DNA from 4 places in the Marinobacter sp. SS13-12 genome. Region 2 is predicted to be linked to each of the others. Evidence: predicted binding sites of a transcription regulator. Region 2 holds the regulator's gene; each other region holds the start of a gene.
What was found. Region 2 encodes sigma-54, which starts transcription at its own class of promoters, with help from an activator protein. Its sites were predicted from a motif close to ANTGGCATNNANNTTGCTNT; they were not measured.

Region 1: the regulator sigma-54 is predicted to act here: its motif matches at 941-960, upstream of flgB (flagellar basal body rod protein FlgB).
Region 3: the regulator sigma-54 is predicted to act here: its motif matches at 1,161-1,180, upstream of flgA (flagellar basal body P-ring formation chaperone FlgA).
Region 4: the regulator sigma-54 is predicted to act here: its motif matches at 2,769-2,788, upstream of QPL94_RS03720 (PEP-CTERM sorting domain-containing protein).

Annotation. Positions count from the first base shown of each region.
Region 1 is NZ_JASSUA010000003.1:239,044-243,267, forward strand. Features, by position in the region: gene QPL94_RS17035 (adenylate/guanylate cyclase domain-containing protein) at 1-33, opposite strand, end outside; gene QPL94_RS17040 (nitroreductase family protein) at 239-796, shown strand; gene flgB (flagellar basal body rod protein FlgB) at 1,023-1,421, shown strand; gene flgC (flagellar basal body rod protein FlgC) at 1,456-1,905, shown strand; gene QPL94_RS17055 (flagellar hook assembly protein FlgD) at 1,924-2,598, shown strand; gene QPL94_RS17060 (flagellar hook protein FlgE) at 2,625-4,224, shown strand, end outside.
Region 2 is NZ_JASSUA010000001.1:2,034,862-2,039,085, reverse strand. Features, by position in the region: gene lptB (LPS export ABC transporter ATP-binding protein) at 1-669, shown strand, start outside; gene QPL94_RS09400 (RNA polymerase factor sigma-54) at 789-2,318, shown strand; gene hpf (ribosome hibernation promoting factor) at 2,347-2,655, shown strand; gene ptsN (PTS IIA-like nitrogen regulatory protein PtsN) at 2,752-3,222, shown strand; gene rapZ (RNase adapter RapZ) at 3,251-4,132, shown strand; gene QPL94_RS09380 (HPr family phosphocarrier protein) at 4,140-4,224, shown strand, end outside.
Region 3 is NZ_JASSUA010000003.1:326,676-330,899, reverse strand. Features, by position in the region: gene QPL94_RS17440 (CheR family methyltransferase) at 1-158, opposite strand, end outside; gene QPL94_RS17435 (chemotaxis protein CheV) at 198-1,130, opposite strand; gene flgA (flagellar basal body P-ring formation chaperone FlgA) at 1,328-2,032, shown strand; gene flgM (flagellar biosynthesis anti-sigma factor FlgM) at 2,217-2,543, shown strand; gene QPL94_RS17420 (flagella synthesis protein FlgN) at 2,551-3,021, shown strand; gene QPL94_RS17415 (cyclic di-GMP-binding domain-containing protein, MshE-related) at 3,050-3,796, opposite strand; gene QPL94_RS17410 (peptidylprolyl isomerase) at 4,014-4,224, shown strand, end outside.
Region 4 is NZ_JASSUA010000001.1:814,501-818,724, reverse strand. Features, by position in the region: gene QPL94_RS03735 (winged helix-turn-helix domain-containing protein) at 1-256, opposite strand, end outside; gene QPL94_RS03730 (DUF1326 domain-containing protein) at 454-1,062, shown strand; gene QPL94_RS03725 (DUF2182 domain-containing protein) at 1,073-1,861, shown strand; gene QPL94_RS03720 (PEP-CTERM sorting domain-containing protein) at 2,014-2,745, opposite strand; gene QPL94_RS03715 (MHYT domain-containing protein) at 2,977-4,224, opposite strand, start outside.

The sequences.
Region 1 (4,224 bases), on a different contig from region 2:
GGCGTTACGCAGGTCAATCGGGGCGCTCATCATGTCAGAAGCGAATCCGGGAAGTTGCGAAAGCGTTGCTGTTGGCTCATAAAGTGTCTACCGGCTTTTTTTCGTTGTTAGGGTAGATAGTACTTTTTATCGTGGAAAGTACTTAGACTAAAGACTAACAGTAATACATCTGTCCCACAATTCGTAAGGGCTATTGGGGCCCGAACTGACGGCTTTCAGACAACCACAGTGAGACACTATGACTGCAGTAATGGATGCTTTGTTGAACCGGTCTTCGGAGTCGCGCCTGGCTGCGCCGGCACCGGATGCGGAAACCCTGGAAAAAGCCTTCGCCTGCGCCGCGAGGGCGCCGGACCATGCGCTTTTGCGGCCCTGGCGCTATCTGGTTATTGAAGGCGAGGAAGCCCTGACAGCGCTGGGCGAGCTGTTTGCATCAACCTGTGATGAGGATGCCCCGGATAAGGTGAGGGATAAGCTTCGCCAGAACCCGTTGAGGGCGCCGATGATTATCGTGGGCATCGTCTCTCACCAGACGCATCCAAAGGTACCGGAAATAGAGCAGACCATGTCAGCCGCCGTTGGTATGGGGTATTTGCTGCTGGCGCTGGAAGCTGCCGGCTATGGTGGCATGTGGCGCACCGGTGGCCTGGCATACAATCCTGATATCGCCAAAGGCCTCGGGCTGGAGGATCATGAAACGATTACCGGTTTTCTATACACCGGCAGCGTTAGCTCAGCCAAACCCCCGGTGCCCAGGCCCGATCCAAAAGAGTTTGTGAGCCGCTGGCCACGGTAGTTGTCAACGGGCGACCAACGGCTTGCCCCTGCCGGTTCCGGTGGGGGAAATCCCTTGCCGCTTTCGCCATACTTTTCTCCATCTCATCGCCACCTCACTGACCCGAACCTCGCCACAGCCCACGCCCCGCAACAACTCCTGAAAACTGGCATCGTGATTGCTTTTAGTCCTGCAAAAGGCACAAACGGCAATGCGAACAACGCCGGGTGCAGGAATCGGAGGCATTATGGCTATTTCCCTGGACAAAGCATTAGGCATTCATCAACACGCCCTGGAGGGGCGGGTGAAGCGTGCCGAAGTGCTGGCAAACAATCTCGCCAACGCTGACACCCCGGGCTACAAGGCACGGGATATCGACTTTCAGGCGATGATGGAAAAAGCCCAGGAGGGCATGAGCGGGTTCGGTATGACGCGGACTCACGAGTCCCATATGGACACGTCACCCATGGGCCAGGACAGCGAATTGATGTACCGGGTTCCGAATCAGCCTTCAGTGGATGGCAATACCGTGGATACGCAGCAGGAGCAGACCCGCTTCATGCGCAACGCCATGGATTACCAGGCCAGTTTCCAGTTCCTGAACGGCAAAGTCACAGGCATTAAAAAGGCACTCTCGGGTCAGTGATCCGGGCGCAGTCAAATAACTGAGGAGCAACACCATGTCACTGGGTAGCATTTTCGATATCGCCGGGTCCGGCATGACAGCCCAGTCACTGCGGCTGAACACCACTGCGTCCAACATCGCCAACGCGGAGACTGCCAGTTCCAGTACCGAGCAGACCTATCGTGCCCGCAAGCCCGTGTTCGCGGCCATTCAGCAGTCCATGCTGAATCCGTCACAACAGGGCCAGGCCTTCGGCAGCGAGGAAGGCCCGGGTGCCGGTGTCCGGGTTGAAGGCATCGTCGAGAGCGACGCCGAACTGCAGATGCGGTTCCAGCCGGATCATCCCGCAGCCAACGAAGAGGGGTATGTGTTTTACCCCAACGTGAATGTGGTTGAAGAGATGGCAGACATGATGTCGTCGTCCCGTAGCTTCCAGATGAATGTGGACATCATGAACAGCGCCAAATCCATGATGCAGCGCATCCTGACCCTGGGTCAGCAGTAACCGAGCGAGGATTGAACCATGAGCGCAATTAACCCGGCAGACGCCTCGGATGTGCTGAGCAAGTACAAGCTCGATCAGCAGCAAACCAAAAGCGGCAATGAACTTGGCAAGAACGAGTTCATGGAGCTGATGATCGCCCAGTTGAAGAACCAGAACCCCCTGGAACCCCAGGATAATGGCGAATTCATCTCACAGCTGGCGCAGTTCAGCTCGCTGGAAGAAATGCAGGGGCTTTCCGGCAGCGTCGACGATGTGGCAAACCAGTTCCGCTCGACGCAGGCATTGCAGGCCTCGGCCATGGTCGGCCGTACCGTTCTGGCGCCGTCTTCGGTGGGCATCCTGGGTGCCGAGGGCGAGATTTCCGGCAACGTTGACGTGCCTGCCAGCACCTCTGGCCTGAGGATTTCCATCGAGAACCAGGCCGGCGAGCGGGTGCGCCAGATTGATATGGGCTCCCAGCAGGCTGGTGTGACCGGGTTCAGCTGGGACGGCAAGGACGGCAACGGCAACAGTTTGCCTCCCGGCCCCTACAAAGTAGTGGCTGAAGCATCCTACCCGGATGGTCCCGAGCAGCTTGGCACCATGATGAGCGCGAACGTTGACAGCGTCTCGCTGGGCAAGGGCGGAAACATTACGCTGAACCTCGCCGGCATGGGCTCCATTGCCCTGTCGGACGTTGAGCAGATTAACTGATACCGGTGAAACACCAGAGGTGAAGTATGGCTTTCAATACAGGTCTTAGCGGCTTAAGGGCATCATCGGTGGACCTCGATGTCACCGGTAACAATATTGCCAACGCCAGTACCGTAGGCTTCAAGGGCAGCAAAGCGCAGTTTGGTGACTTGTACGCCAGTGGCTTCCTGAGTGCCGGCAGCAACCCAGTCGGTGATGGTGTGAGGGTGCAGGACGTCAAACAGTCCTTCGGCCAGGGCAACATCAGTTTTACCGACAACGGACTCGACCTGGCCATTAACGGCGACGGTTTTTTCGTGCTCAATAACGGGGGTGAAGTCCGCTATTCCAGAGCCGGCCAGTTCGGTATCGACAAGGACGGGTTTGTTACCAACAACCAGAATATGCGGGTTCAGGGCTTCGTGGCCGATGATGACGGTAACCTGTCCGGTATTCGTGGCGACCTGCAGGTAGAAACCGATAACCTTGCACCGCGTCGCACCACCAGCCTGCGTTCGGATCTCAACCTGGATTCCCGGGAAACGGTACTGGAACGTCGGGTGGCGGATATGGGGGATTTTTCTGCCCCGGCCGGTGCCACCGGATTTGCGGCTGAAACCTTTGATATCACCTATGAGGACGGTAGCGTCGTTAGCGCATCCATCAACGATGCCGGCGTAGCTGATTTCTCCGCGGCGGATGTGGTGGATGTACTTAATGCGCAGGATGGTCTTTCCGCGTCTGCTACAACGACCTACGAAGGTATGTCGGAGGCTGACCTGAATACGGCCATTGCCGCCGGTAACTTCAATTTTGACCTGGCCGTTGGCGGCGTGACAGTACCGGTGGATACCACCGGCGTGACTGATGCAGCTTCCCTGGTCAATGCCATCAATGATGCCCAGGCCCCGACCATTTCAGCGTCGCTGACCGGCGGTAATCTGCGCCTGATCGACAATCGCGGCAACAATCTCACGGCGGGTTATACCAGCGATGGTCCGAACCAGGCCCCCGAAACCACAGTGGGTACTGTCAGGCCGCAGTCCGACCGTGAGATCACCGATATCGCTTCAACCAGTGGCGACACCAATCTGACTGATTCGTGGGATGCCCGGACCATCGAGATCACCAACCAGTTCAATCCGCTGGATCAGCGCACCTATAATCACGCAACCTCGACATCCATTTACGACAGTCTGGGCAATTCCCATGAAATAACCCAGTTCTATGTCAAACAGCCTTCACCGGGCAACGGCGTGGGGGTCAGTGAATGGTCTGTGTATTTGCAGATAGATGGCGAGTTTGTGGCCGGTACTGACCAGAATCCCTTCCAGGCACGGTTTGATCAGGACGGCAACCTGCAGTCTGTGAACGGTGATCCCAATGGTGAAATCCTGGTGGATGACTGGATACCAAAGGATGCTGACGGTACACCCAACGGGGCTGACGGCCCTCCCGCGCCGGGAGAAACGGTAACCACTCCGATTCCGGATCCACCCACCACGTCCGCCTTCGTGGTAGACCTTGGCAATACCACCCAGTACGGCAGTGAATTCGGGGTGAATGATCAGCGCCAGAACGGCTTCGCAACGGGCCGTCTCTCGGGCCTGGATGTCTCCGATCAGGGCGTCCTGTTCGCACGCTATA
Region 2 (4,224 bases):
ATCGACGTTTCCCTGCAGATCCGCAGCGGTGAAATTGTCGGCCTCCTGGGCCCCAACGGCGCCGGCAAGACCACCTGCTTTTACATGATTGTAGGGCTGGTTCCCGCCGACAATGGCCGGATCACCATCGACAACCAGGACATCACGCCACTACCAATGCACGGCAGGGCCCGCAAGGGTATCGGCTATCTGCCCCAGGAAGCGTCGGTGTTCCGCAAACTGACCGTACGTGACAACATCATGGCCATTCTGGAGACCCGCCGCGAACTTAACCGCAGCCAACGGGATGCCAAGCTGGAAGAGCTGCTGGAAGAGTTTCATATCACCCATATCCGCGACAGCCCCGGTATGGCGCTGTCGGGTGGCGAGCGCCGGAGAGTCGAAATCGCCCGGGCCCTGGCGATGGAGCCGGCATTTATTCTTCTGGATGAACCCTTTGCGGGGGTGGACCCGATCTCGGTGAGCGACATCAAGCACATTATCCGCCACCTGCGGGACAAGGGCATTGGAGTGCTGATCACCGACCACAATGTGAGGGAAACACTCGACATCTGTGAGAACGCCTATATAGTCAGCGGAGGCCATATCATCGCATCCGGCAACTCGGAAGCTATTCTTGCCAACCAGCAGGTCAAGGAAGTGTATCTAGGCAATGAATTTCGCCTGTAGTACACTCGGCAAAGAACTTGCTTGGCACGGCAAGTTGCCAGCATACAAAGAGTTTTTATGCAACCTCAACTCCCCGGAAAGGCCGAGAGCGACCGAGTGACGGATCCTGAACTATGGTTATGAAAGCCTCATTACAGTTAAAGCTGGGTCAAAGCCTGACCATGACGCCCCAGCTGCAACAGGCTATCAGGCTACTGCAGCTCTCCACCCTCGACCTCCAGCAGGAAATCCAGCAGGCGCTGGAATCCAACCCCATGCTGGAAACCTCGGAAGACGACGATAACCAGAATCCGGAATCCACGGAAAACGAGAACGACACCGCTGCCGAAGCCTCATCGACAGAAGAGTCAAACACCGCCTCCGAATCGTCTTCAGACTGGGATGAATCCGAAAACGGGCCTGACTGGTCGTCAGAGACCGACAGCCCCGACACCATTCCCGATGACCTTCCGGTCGACACCGCCTGGGACGACATCTACCAGTCGGCACCCGCGTCATCGGCCCGTAACGACGATGAAAACGACAACGATTTTGAAACTCGCAACTCGCCTACGGAAACCCTGCACGATCACCTGGAGTGGCAACTGAACCTGACGCCCCTGAGCGAACGGGACCAGGCCATCGCCCACGCGCTGATGGATGCGGTTGATAATCACGGGTACCTCACCTCTCCCCTGGAAGAGATCCATTCCGGGATGATGGAAGAGTCTGATGAAGACCCGCTTGAAATGGACGAGGTGGAAGCCGTACTTCACCGGTTGCAGCATTTTGATCCGCCTGGTGTCTTCGCCCGGAATCTTCAGGAATGTCTGCTGATCCAGCTGAACCAGCTGCCACCGGATACCCCGTGGCTCGCCCAGGCACGGCTGGTGATCACCCACTACATTAATCTTCTGGGCAATCGTGATTACGCACAACTGCTGCGCCGCAGCCGCCTGAAGGAAGATCAGTTGCGGGACGTTCTGGCCCTCATTACCGGGCTGAATCCGCGCCCGGGCGATACCCTCGACCAGGCCGAACCGGACTACGTCATCCCGGACGTGATCGTGCGCAAGCACAACGAACGCTGGCGGGTAGAGCTGAATCCGGAAATTGCACCGCGCATTCGTGTCAATGCCAGCTATGCTTCACTTATAAAGCGTGCGGACAGCAGTGCCGACAACACTTACCTGCGAGACCAACTGCAGGAAGCGAAATGGTTTATCAAGAGCCTGCAAAGCCGTAACGAGACTCTGCTCAAGGTAGCCACGCGAATTGTCGAGCACCAGCAGGGATTCCTGGACCATGGCGAGGAATACATGAAGCCACTGATCCTGTCGGACATTGCCCAGGCGGTGGAAATGCATGAGTCGACCATTTCCAGGGTGACCACCCAGAAATACATGCACACGCCGCGTGGCATATTTGAACTCAAGTATTTTTTCTCCAGCCATGTCAGCACTGACGAGGGCGGAGAATGTTCCTCTACGGCAATCCGGGCCATGATCAAGAAGCTGATTGCAACGGAAACCCCGAAAAAGCCATTGAGCGACAGTAAAATTGCAGCCATGCTAGGAGAACAGGGTATCAAGGTAGCGAGACGAACCGTGGCCAAGTACCGTGAGGCAATGCACATTCCTCCGTCCAACGAAAGAAAGCGACTGGTGTAGTAGTAAAATCCGATAACAGGAGAAGCCTATGCAACTCAATATTTCAGGCCATCACGTAGAATTGACTCCCGCACTGAAAGATTACGTAACAGGCAAGTTTGACAAGCTTGAGCGTCACTTTGACCACATCAGCAATTGCCAGGTCACCCTTGAGGTGGAAAAAGTGCGCCAGATGGCGGAAGCTACGCTACACGTGATAGGTGGTGAGATTCACGCAAAGGCCGAAAACAGCGATATGTATGCCGCCATTGATGCGCTGGTGGACAAGCTGGACAGGCAGATCCTGAAGCACAAGGAAAAGAACGTTGACCGGATGCACGGAAACGGAGCCCGCTAGGGCGTCCTGTTTGGTGCATAACAGTTAATCGAGCTGCGGCGCCGGCTTCGTTACAAAAGCTGCCGCAGCCTTTTTTTACGGAACTGCAGTCGATTCATGACCGACACATCCCTGACTATCGAGAACATTCTCGCGCCGGAGCTGGCCCTTTGCAGGATGCCCGCCTCCAGCAAGAAGCGGGTTATGGAAACCATTGCGGAGCAGATCCAGCAACACGATCCGTCGCTCAGTGATACCGCGATATTCAACAACCTCGTTGCCCGGGAGCGACTGGGGAGCACGGGTATTGGCCAGGGTATCGCCATTCCCCACTGTCGCCTGGAAGGGCTCGATCACGTTGTGGGGGTATTGCTGACCCTGGAAGAAGGTGTGGCCTTCGATGCCATCGACAACCAGCCGGTAGACCTGGTGTTTGCCCTGATTGTTCCCAAGGAAGCGACCAGTGAACACCTTGAACTGCTGAGCCAGCTGGCCGAAAAGTTCAATGTACGGGCATTCTGCGATCAACTCCGCCAGTGTACCGATGCGGACTCTCTCTATCGCCGGATGACGGCCGAAGGAAGCTGAGCCGCTCTGGATTCGAGGTGAATGGGCTATGAAACTGATCATCGTCAGCGGCCGGTCAGGCTCCGGTAAAAGTACCGCCCTGCACGTGCTGGAGGACCTGGGTTTCTATTGCATTGACAACCTGCCCATCGGGTTGCTCTTCCCCCTGACGCGGGAAGCCACCACCCAGAGCTCACCGGGCCGGCTGGGCAAGATGGCGGTGAGCATCGACGCACGCAATCTGTCCGGCGAGCTCAGTAACTTTGAAGACATCTACCGCAGCCTGCAGGATACCGGCGTGACCATCGAGGTCATTTACCTGGACGCCGATGAACAGTCCCTGCTCCAGCGATTTCACGCCACACGGCGCAAGCACCCCCTGAGCGACGACAGGACCTCACTGCGCGAAGCCATCGGCAACGAGAAAAAACTGCTGGAACCCCTGTCGAAACTGGCCGACCTTTATATCGATACCACCGGGCTGTCCATGTACGAACTGAGGGACATGGTCAAGCAGCGGGTGGCCGGGCGACGTGAGCAGGAACTGGCGCTATTGTTCCAGTCTTTTGGCTTCAAGCACGGGGTGCCGCTGGACTCGGATTATGTGTTCGATGTCCGCTGTTTGCCCAATCCCTACTGGGACACCAGCCTGCGAAAATTCGTAGGTACCGACCAGCCTGTTATCGACTTCCTGGAAAAGGAACCCCTGAGCCGGAAAATGGTGGACCATCTGACCAGCTTCCTGGAAACCTGGTTGCCTTCCTTTGCCGACAGCAATCGCAGCTATATGACAATTTCCATCGGTTGTACCGGTGGCCAGCATCGCTCGGTTTACGTCTGCGAACAGCTGGGCCGTCATTTCTCGGGAAAGTACAGCAACGTCCAGGTCCGGCACACTGAACTTCCGCACTTGCAGAGCCGGGAAAGCTGAACCGTCTATGATTCGCCGCCCCATCACCATCGTCAACAAACTTGGCCTCCATGCCCGCGCTGCCGCCAAGCTGGTTGCAACCGCGTCGGATT
Region 3 (4,224 bases), on a different contig from region 2:
AGCAGCTCACCCAGGGTGTTCAGCTTGTTCTCTTCCATGATTCGGCGCAGGCGGCTTTTGACAAGGTACTGCTTGTTCTCCCCGAGCAAAATGCCACACGCATCCTGCAGGAATGTTTTGAAGGCCTCGTATTCCTGTGGCGTTATTTCAGCTTTCATTGGATCTCAGTATTGGGTGAGTCGGAAGCGACAGCAACGTCACTGCTCTCGGTCGATTATCTCCATGACTCTTTCTGCCAGCTCATCGGGACTGAACTTGGCCATGAAATCATCCGCACCTACTTTCTGCACCATGGCTTTGTTGAAGACGCCACTGAGAGAAGTATGCAGCATGATATACACATCCCTGATGGCAGGCTCATTCTTGCACCTGGTAACCAGAGTGTACCCATCCATTTCCGGCATTTCGACATCCGAGATAATCAGTGACAGGTGGTCTGCCGCACGGGACCCGTCGGCTGTGATTTCCTTAAGGTAGTCGTAAGCCTGCTTGCCATCGTTCCTGGTAACGACTTCCATGCCAATGGCGGTCAGGCATCGTTCAATCTGTCGTCTGGCAACGGAGGAATCATCTACCACCAATACCGGCAGGTGGCCCGGTGCACGCTCTGCACTCCTGGTGCGTATGTCCTCGCCCACGTCCTGTTCGAGCGGTGAAACCTCGGAAAGGATTTTCTCCACATCGATGATCTCGACAATTCTGTCATCAATACGGGTCACCGCCGTAAGGTAGCCGTCCTTCCCGGCTCCCTTGGGCGGCGGAAGTATGTCTTCCCAGTTCATGTTCACGATGCGATCGACACCGCCGACCAGGAACCCCTGGGTCTTGCGGTTGTACTCGGTAATGATCACAAAGCAGTTTGCCAACTCTTCCCGGGGAATGCCCGGGAGCCGTATCGACATGGCAAGATCAATGATCGGGATCGTCTCACCCCGGATGTGTGCGACACCACACACCATGGGCCGGCTGTTCGGAAGGGACGACAGCTTCGGGCACTGAAGAACTTCCTTGACCTTGAACACGTTGATGCCATACATCTGCTGGTCACGAAGCCGGAACAGCAGAAGTTCCAGGCGGTTTTGTCCCACCAGCTGCGTACGCTGATTAACACTGTCCAATACCCCTGCCATTGTCTGTTCTCCTGCACGCAACGACTTGCTGCCGGCACGCATCTTGCTGCGTAGCTGTAATACGTCACCCGGCACGGCTAATGTGCCGGTTTATTGACTCCTGAATGGGCTTAACGGCCGGAATCGGAAATCATTAGGAATTTGCCGATTTTCCAGCCCTTACCCGATTATTGACAGCATAGGACAATCTGCAGCGTATGCGCATCACCATTTTCGTTACCGCTCTGCTAATGTCTGCCAATGCAGAGACCGTGATGGCCTCCAATACCACAGCGGAGCAAATCTATTCAGCAGCCGGGCAGTTCCTGGAGGCGTTTGCCGAAAAGCAGGCGGGTGAAGGCTTCTCTGTGACCCACGATAGCGGCAAACCGGACGCCCGCCTTTCCCTCGCTACCTGCGACACGCCACTGGACGTATCTTTCAGCGGCGATCCCTGGAAGACCACGCAACCGTCTCTGCTGGTTTCCTGTGAAGGCGACCGGCCCTGGCGTATGTTCCTGCCGGTGTCCGTCACTATCACCGGTAATGCCCTGGTGGCGTCCCGCACGCTTGGCCGGGGGGAGAGACTGACCGAGAGCGCGTTACGCACCGACTCGGTGGTCGTGAACTCGATCCGGCGCGGCGCCATCACCAGCGAGGATCAACTGATCGGGATGGAAATGCGACGGGGGGTTAACGCTGGTACCGTATTCACCCCCGATCTGCTGCTGACCCCTGCGGCAATAGAACGGGGCGATCATGTTATTATCAGCGCCCGCAGCGGAAACTTCTCGGTTAACTCCCGCGGAAAAGCCCTGGCCAGTGGTGGCATCGGCGAACAGGTTCTGGTGGAAAACCTGTCTTCATCCCGCACCGTCCGTGCCCGTGTGACGGCACCGGGCCGCGTCGAAATCCCCATGTAAGGCCCGCTGCCACGGCACTCGGTGGCCGCATGGCCGGCAAACATTTGCCGCAAACGGGGCAGATGACTGACTTGTAATGTCCACTGTGTAAAAATTTGCTAAAGAAATGTAAAGGCATGCCGATAGACAGGTATGAAACTCGTGGAGCCGCCCACTGCGGCTGATCAGCTAAGCAGGTAACGTTATGTCAGTTGACTTCAATGGAATAGGCCCAGGCCAGGTCAACACCCAGAAAACCACGGCCGACAAATCCTCCGGTGCCCAGCCTGCCCAGCCCTCCACAGGGGAGCAGGCAAAAGCTCAGGCACAGGGTGCCCGGGGAGAGAATGTTAATTTGAGCAGCCAGGCAAAAGACCTGAAGCAGCTTGAACAGAAACTGGGCAGCTACCCGGAAATGGACGATGATCGCATCGAACAGATCCGCTCTGCCCTGGAAGACGGCTCCTACAAGATTGATGCCGAGAAACTGGCCCAGAAAATGCTTGAGATGGATGAAAGCATTTTCGGGTGAGTAAATCATGGCCGCAATCGATGAACTGAAAGATCTTCTTGCTGACGATATCCGCCAACTGGAATCACTGGCGGATGTACTCAACCAGGAAAAAACCTGCCTGTCCGGCTCTGACATCCGCCAGCTTGAATCGCTGACCGGCGAGAAGAACAGGTTGCTGGAACAGATCCGGGAAAGTGCAAAACGCAAAATCCGCTTGTTGGTTGCCATGGGCTTTCGCCCCGAAAGTGGCGAACCTTCGCGGTTCATACGCAGCGCGGGGCTACCCGACCTGCTCGAACTGTGGGAGGACGCTGACCGTCGCCTGCGAAGCTGTCAGGAAATGAACCAGACCAATGGCAGAGTTATCAGCCATCTCCAGAAGCGCCTTTCCCGCCTGACTGATATATTCCGTGGTGTTACCGGACACCAGAAGCTCTACGGAGCCCAGGGCGAACAGAAGGCGGTTTCCTGCAGCACTATTCTTGCCAGTGCCTGATCCTGCATGACCATCCAACCCGCTGGCATTAGCGGGTATAGATGGTCATCTGTGAGTCCGGGTGAAAACGGATGTTGTCGATGGCGATATTGCCCATGGACGGTCCCTGGGTTCCACTGACACGGATATTGTCCATGCGGATCTGTTCGATCCGCTCCGGAAGGGCCATGCGCAGGCCGCCACTTGCCAGCACTTCATAGCGCGGTTCATCGTCTCGATAGTGCACACCGGTAATAGTCAGATCCGAATCCAGAAAATTCAGCACCGGCACAAACAGGTTGGCGGTCAGCTTCAACCCCTCGATCACATCAGGCTCAACCTCTCCGGCATTACCCTGATCATCACTTAACCCGGCCATGGCCGACACTGTGGCAACCCGGTCCAGTAAGGACGGATCCCCCTGCCCCGTAACCCCGGCCAGCTCGTTATCATTAATCGGCGCAAACCCGGACCGCTCGTAAAGCTGGCCGGCTTCAGAAAGATCCCGGGATTCACCCGCATTATTGCCAGCGGCAAAGCTCACCAGAGGCTGGAATGGCAGAACGGCCATGGTGACCAGTGCAGCAGCGTTGCGGTACCGCGACTGGTGCTTCAGAACCCGGTGCAGCTCACGCTCGGTGATCCAGCCGGACTGGACGAACACTTCACCCAATCGCTGGCCGGTTTCATGCTGGAGCCGCAGACCTTCCTCCAGCTGACTTTCGGAAAGATAGCCCCGGTTGATCAGCAACCGGCCAAGGCGGGATTTCTCTTCAAAACCCTGACGGATTTTCACGGTATGCCTCCCTGTACTCACTGTGATTGCCGTACAACCCGGCCCGGTCTGGACACATCAGCGCCGCTGACGTGGTAAAAGGTTACTTTATACTCATAAACTCCACATGGTTTCTGGCCGACCTGACCGCCGATATCTGCTAATATCCGCCCTCAGACAGCGGTCATCAGAGTATGGCAGCAAACGAACCCGGAGCTGACACGTGAGCCATTATAGAATGACAAATCCCGTTAAACCGTTTCGATATGTGATGCAGATCGTTCTCTGTGTAACCCTGTTGCTGGGCATTGCCTCATCACTGTCTGCCCAGGAGCGCCAGAATGAACTGCCGCAGGTGATCATTGAAACCAGCGAGGGCGTGATTGAAGTAACGCTGCGCCCGGACATCGCACCGGCAACCGTTGAGAATTTCCTTACCTACGTCCAGA
Region 4 (4,224 bases), 1.2 Mb from region 2:
CCCCCAGCTCCCGGAGGAAGCCCTCGGTGGTGGGTTCCATGGTGCGGCAATCGAGCCGTACGATGGTGGCGCCCTCCGCCCTCGCCCGATTGGCAAACACGGCCAGCAGGCGGCTCTTGCCAATACCGGCAATGCCGTAGACATGAGTGACCCCGGGTCCATCGGGCTCGAGCAGCGTGCCCAGGGCCTTGAGTTCTTCGCCCCGCCCGACAAAATCCTGCTCCACGGGATGCAACCGATCGGTTTGTCGCTGCATAAACCACCCCCTGTGAATAATCCCATGTTACCGCGCTGGCGGCAGGATTCCACGCAGAGAGCAAATCCTCATCATATTCTCACGCCCCTATCACTCCCGGTGCCTCCGACCGACCTATAGTGAATCATGCCATGGGGCAATTGAGCCCCGAACCAACGAGGTGTTTCAAGTAACCCCAATAACCGAGGAGCAAAACCATGAATACAAACAACTGGAAACTGAATGGCCATTACCTCGAAAGCTGTACCTGCAAGGAAGTCTGCCCCTGTCTGCATCTGGGCAACCCTACCGAAGGCGACTGCACCGGCCTGGTGGCCTGGCACATCGATAAGGGCGTGTATGAGGATACGTCTCTGGACGGCCTTAATGTTGTGGTGGCTCTGCAAACGCCCGGCGCCATGGCGGACGGCAACTGGAAGGTGGTGCTTTACCTGGATGAAGCGGGTAGCGAGCCCCAGCGGGAAGCCCTGGCAAAAATATTCGGTGGTGAGGCCGGGGGCCATCCGGCCGTGTTGACCTCGTTTATTTCTGAGGTGCTGGGTGTGGAGCATGTCCCGATTCACTATGAAACCACCGAGGGCGAAGTGCGTTTGAGCGTGGGGAAGACCGCCAGTGCGGTGGTTCATGCCAATGAGGGCCAGGAAGGCAAACCGGTGACGCTGCACAACCATCCGTTTGCGGTTGCGCCCGGGTTTCCCGCGACCCTGGCGACTTCTGAGTCACTGCGGCATCAGGCATACGGCCTTGAGCTGGACACCGCCCGGCGCAGTGCGGCCTATTCGGAATTCAGCTACACAGGCCCGTGAGGATATGGCCATGATTCAGACAAGCGCCCAGGCGTACCGGCGGGATCGTCGCGTAGTGGTTGCGGGCATTATCCTGATCAGTCTGTTGAGCTGGATCTATTTGGTTGCCCTCGCCACTCCCGACCAGGCCGCCCACTCGCCAGAGCATACGGTGATGCAACCAGCTATGACCGCCTGGGACGGCGGTCTGCTGGTGCTCAACATGGTCATGTGGGGCGTAATGATGATCGCCATGATGTCGCCCACCGCTACGCCCATGGTCCTGAGCTTCACCCGTCTTCAACACCAGCGCGAGGCCAGGCCAAAAGCCGTTCGGTTGACAACCTGGTTTATCACGGGATATCTGGTGGCCTGGTTCGCCTTCGGCCTGACGGCGGCCCTCGCCCAATGGGTCCTTTACAGTAGGGAATTGATGACTTCAGCCATGGGCAGCACCACGCCGCTGTTAGCAGGCGGACTCCTGGTGGCGGCGGGCCTGTTTCAGTGGAGCGGTCTGAAGAACGCGTGCCTGACCAAATGTCGGTCGCCGCTCAACTTCCTGCTCAACGAATGGCGCCCGGGCAGCCGGGGCGCCCTGATCATGGGCTTGCGCCACGGACTGTACTGTGTGGGCTGTTGTTGGGTCTTGATGTTGCTGATGTTTGTGGGCGGGGTGATGAACCTGACCTGGATGGCAGCTATCGCAATCTACGTGCTGTTGGAAAAGGTCCTTCCGCCCATTCGTGTCTTGGGTTCATTCATCGGTATCTTGTTGGTGTTGGCCGGCGCTGTGACTCTGGGCGTGACCCTGGCCCGGTAGGTGGTTGCCCCCGTTGGCAAACGTTCTGGCGCCTGTTTACCGGTTGGTTTTCAGGCACCGCCATAAGGTGTTGAGGGCACACTCTGGGAGAAGTGCCCGTCAACCCGGCAGGGAACGGCCTCGGCTTCACTTTATAGGCGCGCAAGGCGCGATCAGCGGCGCCTGTGACGGGCGACAAGGCCCGCAAGCCCGAGCATGAATAAAGAAAGCGTCGCGGGTTCGGGCACAGCTACCGGCTGATTGTCGTGACGGATGACTGAAAAGCTGTCGACTGAAAAAGTCATGAAAAAGGACTCATCGGCGTCACTCGAGGAGGTCGAAATTTCTCCCCTGATATCGCTGAAAGCGGAGAGATTGTCGGCACTTCCCGCAAGCGAAATGTCATCCAGGAGGGTGCCAGAGTGGTCATTAAAGAACATCTGAAAGTTTCGTGGCGCGACACTGGTACCGCTGAAGTTGGTGTTAACATCCCGGCTCCAGAAACCAAAGCGATCCATTCCATCCGGATCAATACCAAGCGTATGGTCGTTGAGCACCTGGTAATAGATTTGAGTGTCAGAAGGGTCTGAACCGAAGGTCACATCGTTATTGATGGTAGCGGAGTAGCTGCCAATTGATGCGTCGTGCAGGTAGTGCCCGATGGTGTCACCATCTCCGGAGTAATTGGCGCCAAAAGACATCGACGGAACGAATGCAGCGTTTGTGTCGAAGGAAAACTGACCGGAAATAGTATCCCCGTTAGCAATTCTCGATGCGATGGAGGCAGGTTCATAATCTGGATTGCCGCCGAGCGTGCCTGTCCACTGAACGGTTATCGGGGCGGCTGAAACGCCGGTGGCTGCGCTTACCAGCAGGACAGTCGAGAACAACTGACGAAACGACATACAAAGTCCTTTTTATGGAGACAAGAGGATATTATTTGTCATTCATCATAAACATCTGGATTGTAATTAAATGTAACCGGTTCACAGTTGAGTAGATCTGGAGTGCCAGGTCAGCAATTGCGCGATAAAAAGCTGAGGGTCGCCGTATTCGGCCGGGTATACCGGGACTATCAGTCCCGGGTTCATCGGTAGATCCGGGTTGGTTGTCTTCCGCCACAGGGCAAACCTCCGTTATGCCTCAGGCAGCGCAGAGCGTGGCCCGAAGTGATCCAGTGAGTCGGCCTGCTCTGACACACTGGAATTCCCCAGCGTAGAAAGTTCTGCCGTTTTCATCGCCTTCCGCAACAACATCCGGCTGTTGCGGCCTGAATTCGGGAAAACGCTATGGCCGGTCCGCCAGGTCAACGCCACGCCACCGTCTTCCGTTTGAGTCGGCAGGTTGCGAAGGCGCTGGTACATACCTTTATGCTTTCGGTGCCCCGGATCGTTCACAATCACCACAAATGAACTGGATGAATAGCGGGCAAGATAGACGCCCTGGTCGATTGCAGCCGTAATTGCGCTGGCAAGTGTCGCCATGGCATCTTCAGCCTGCTTTGCAGGTATCTCCCGGTGGTTGGCAACGTCCAGGTAAAGCACGGCAAATGTATTGTCATCGGATTCACTTCCGGCCAACTCTCCGACCAGATGGTTCGCCAGACTGGCTCGGTTTGGCAGCCCGGTGGCCGCATCATAAAGTGCCTTGCGCTCGACACGCTCCGATTCCGCCTGAGCCAGCAATTCTGCGTTCCGACGATGCTTTACATCGTTGCCCGAAATAACCAGAGCCACAAAGATGAGCGCACCGCTAACCAGGGCAAGTGGTGCACCCAACCAATCACCCGACAAAAGATTGTCTGCGGCGGGCATGGCGTTGTCGGGATAGATCATCGCGGCCATGCCGGTGTAGTGCATGCCACAAATCGCCACACCCATGATCAGGGCAGCACCGAACTGGAAGGCCATTCCTTTCAGCCCATCAACCGACTGCAAACACCGACAGATAAGCAGCGCGACGGCAGAGGCCACAAGCGCGATGGCCAATGAGGCGGTGAAAAGCACGGGATCGTAGCTCATGCCGGGCTCCATTTGCAGCGCAGCCATGCCGACATAGTGCATAGAGACAATTCCGCCTGCCATGAAGAGGCTGCCGATCGCGAACTGCACATTTCCAATACGTTCCTTGCCAATGATGTACAAGGCAAGCCCTGATGCACCCACTGCGGCGAGCCAGGAGACGACGGTTATGGTGAGGTCGTAGCTTGTTTCCACAGGCATTACGTAAGCCTGCATACCAACGAAATGCATGACCCAGACCCCTGTGCCCATGGACAGGGCACCGAGTGTCAGCCAGAGCCTGGCCTTACCCCCTTCGAGATTCGCCAGTTGAGCACCAAAATACAATGCGCTATAGGATGCGAGGACCGCCACCACAAAGGA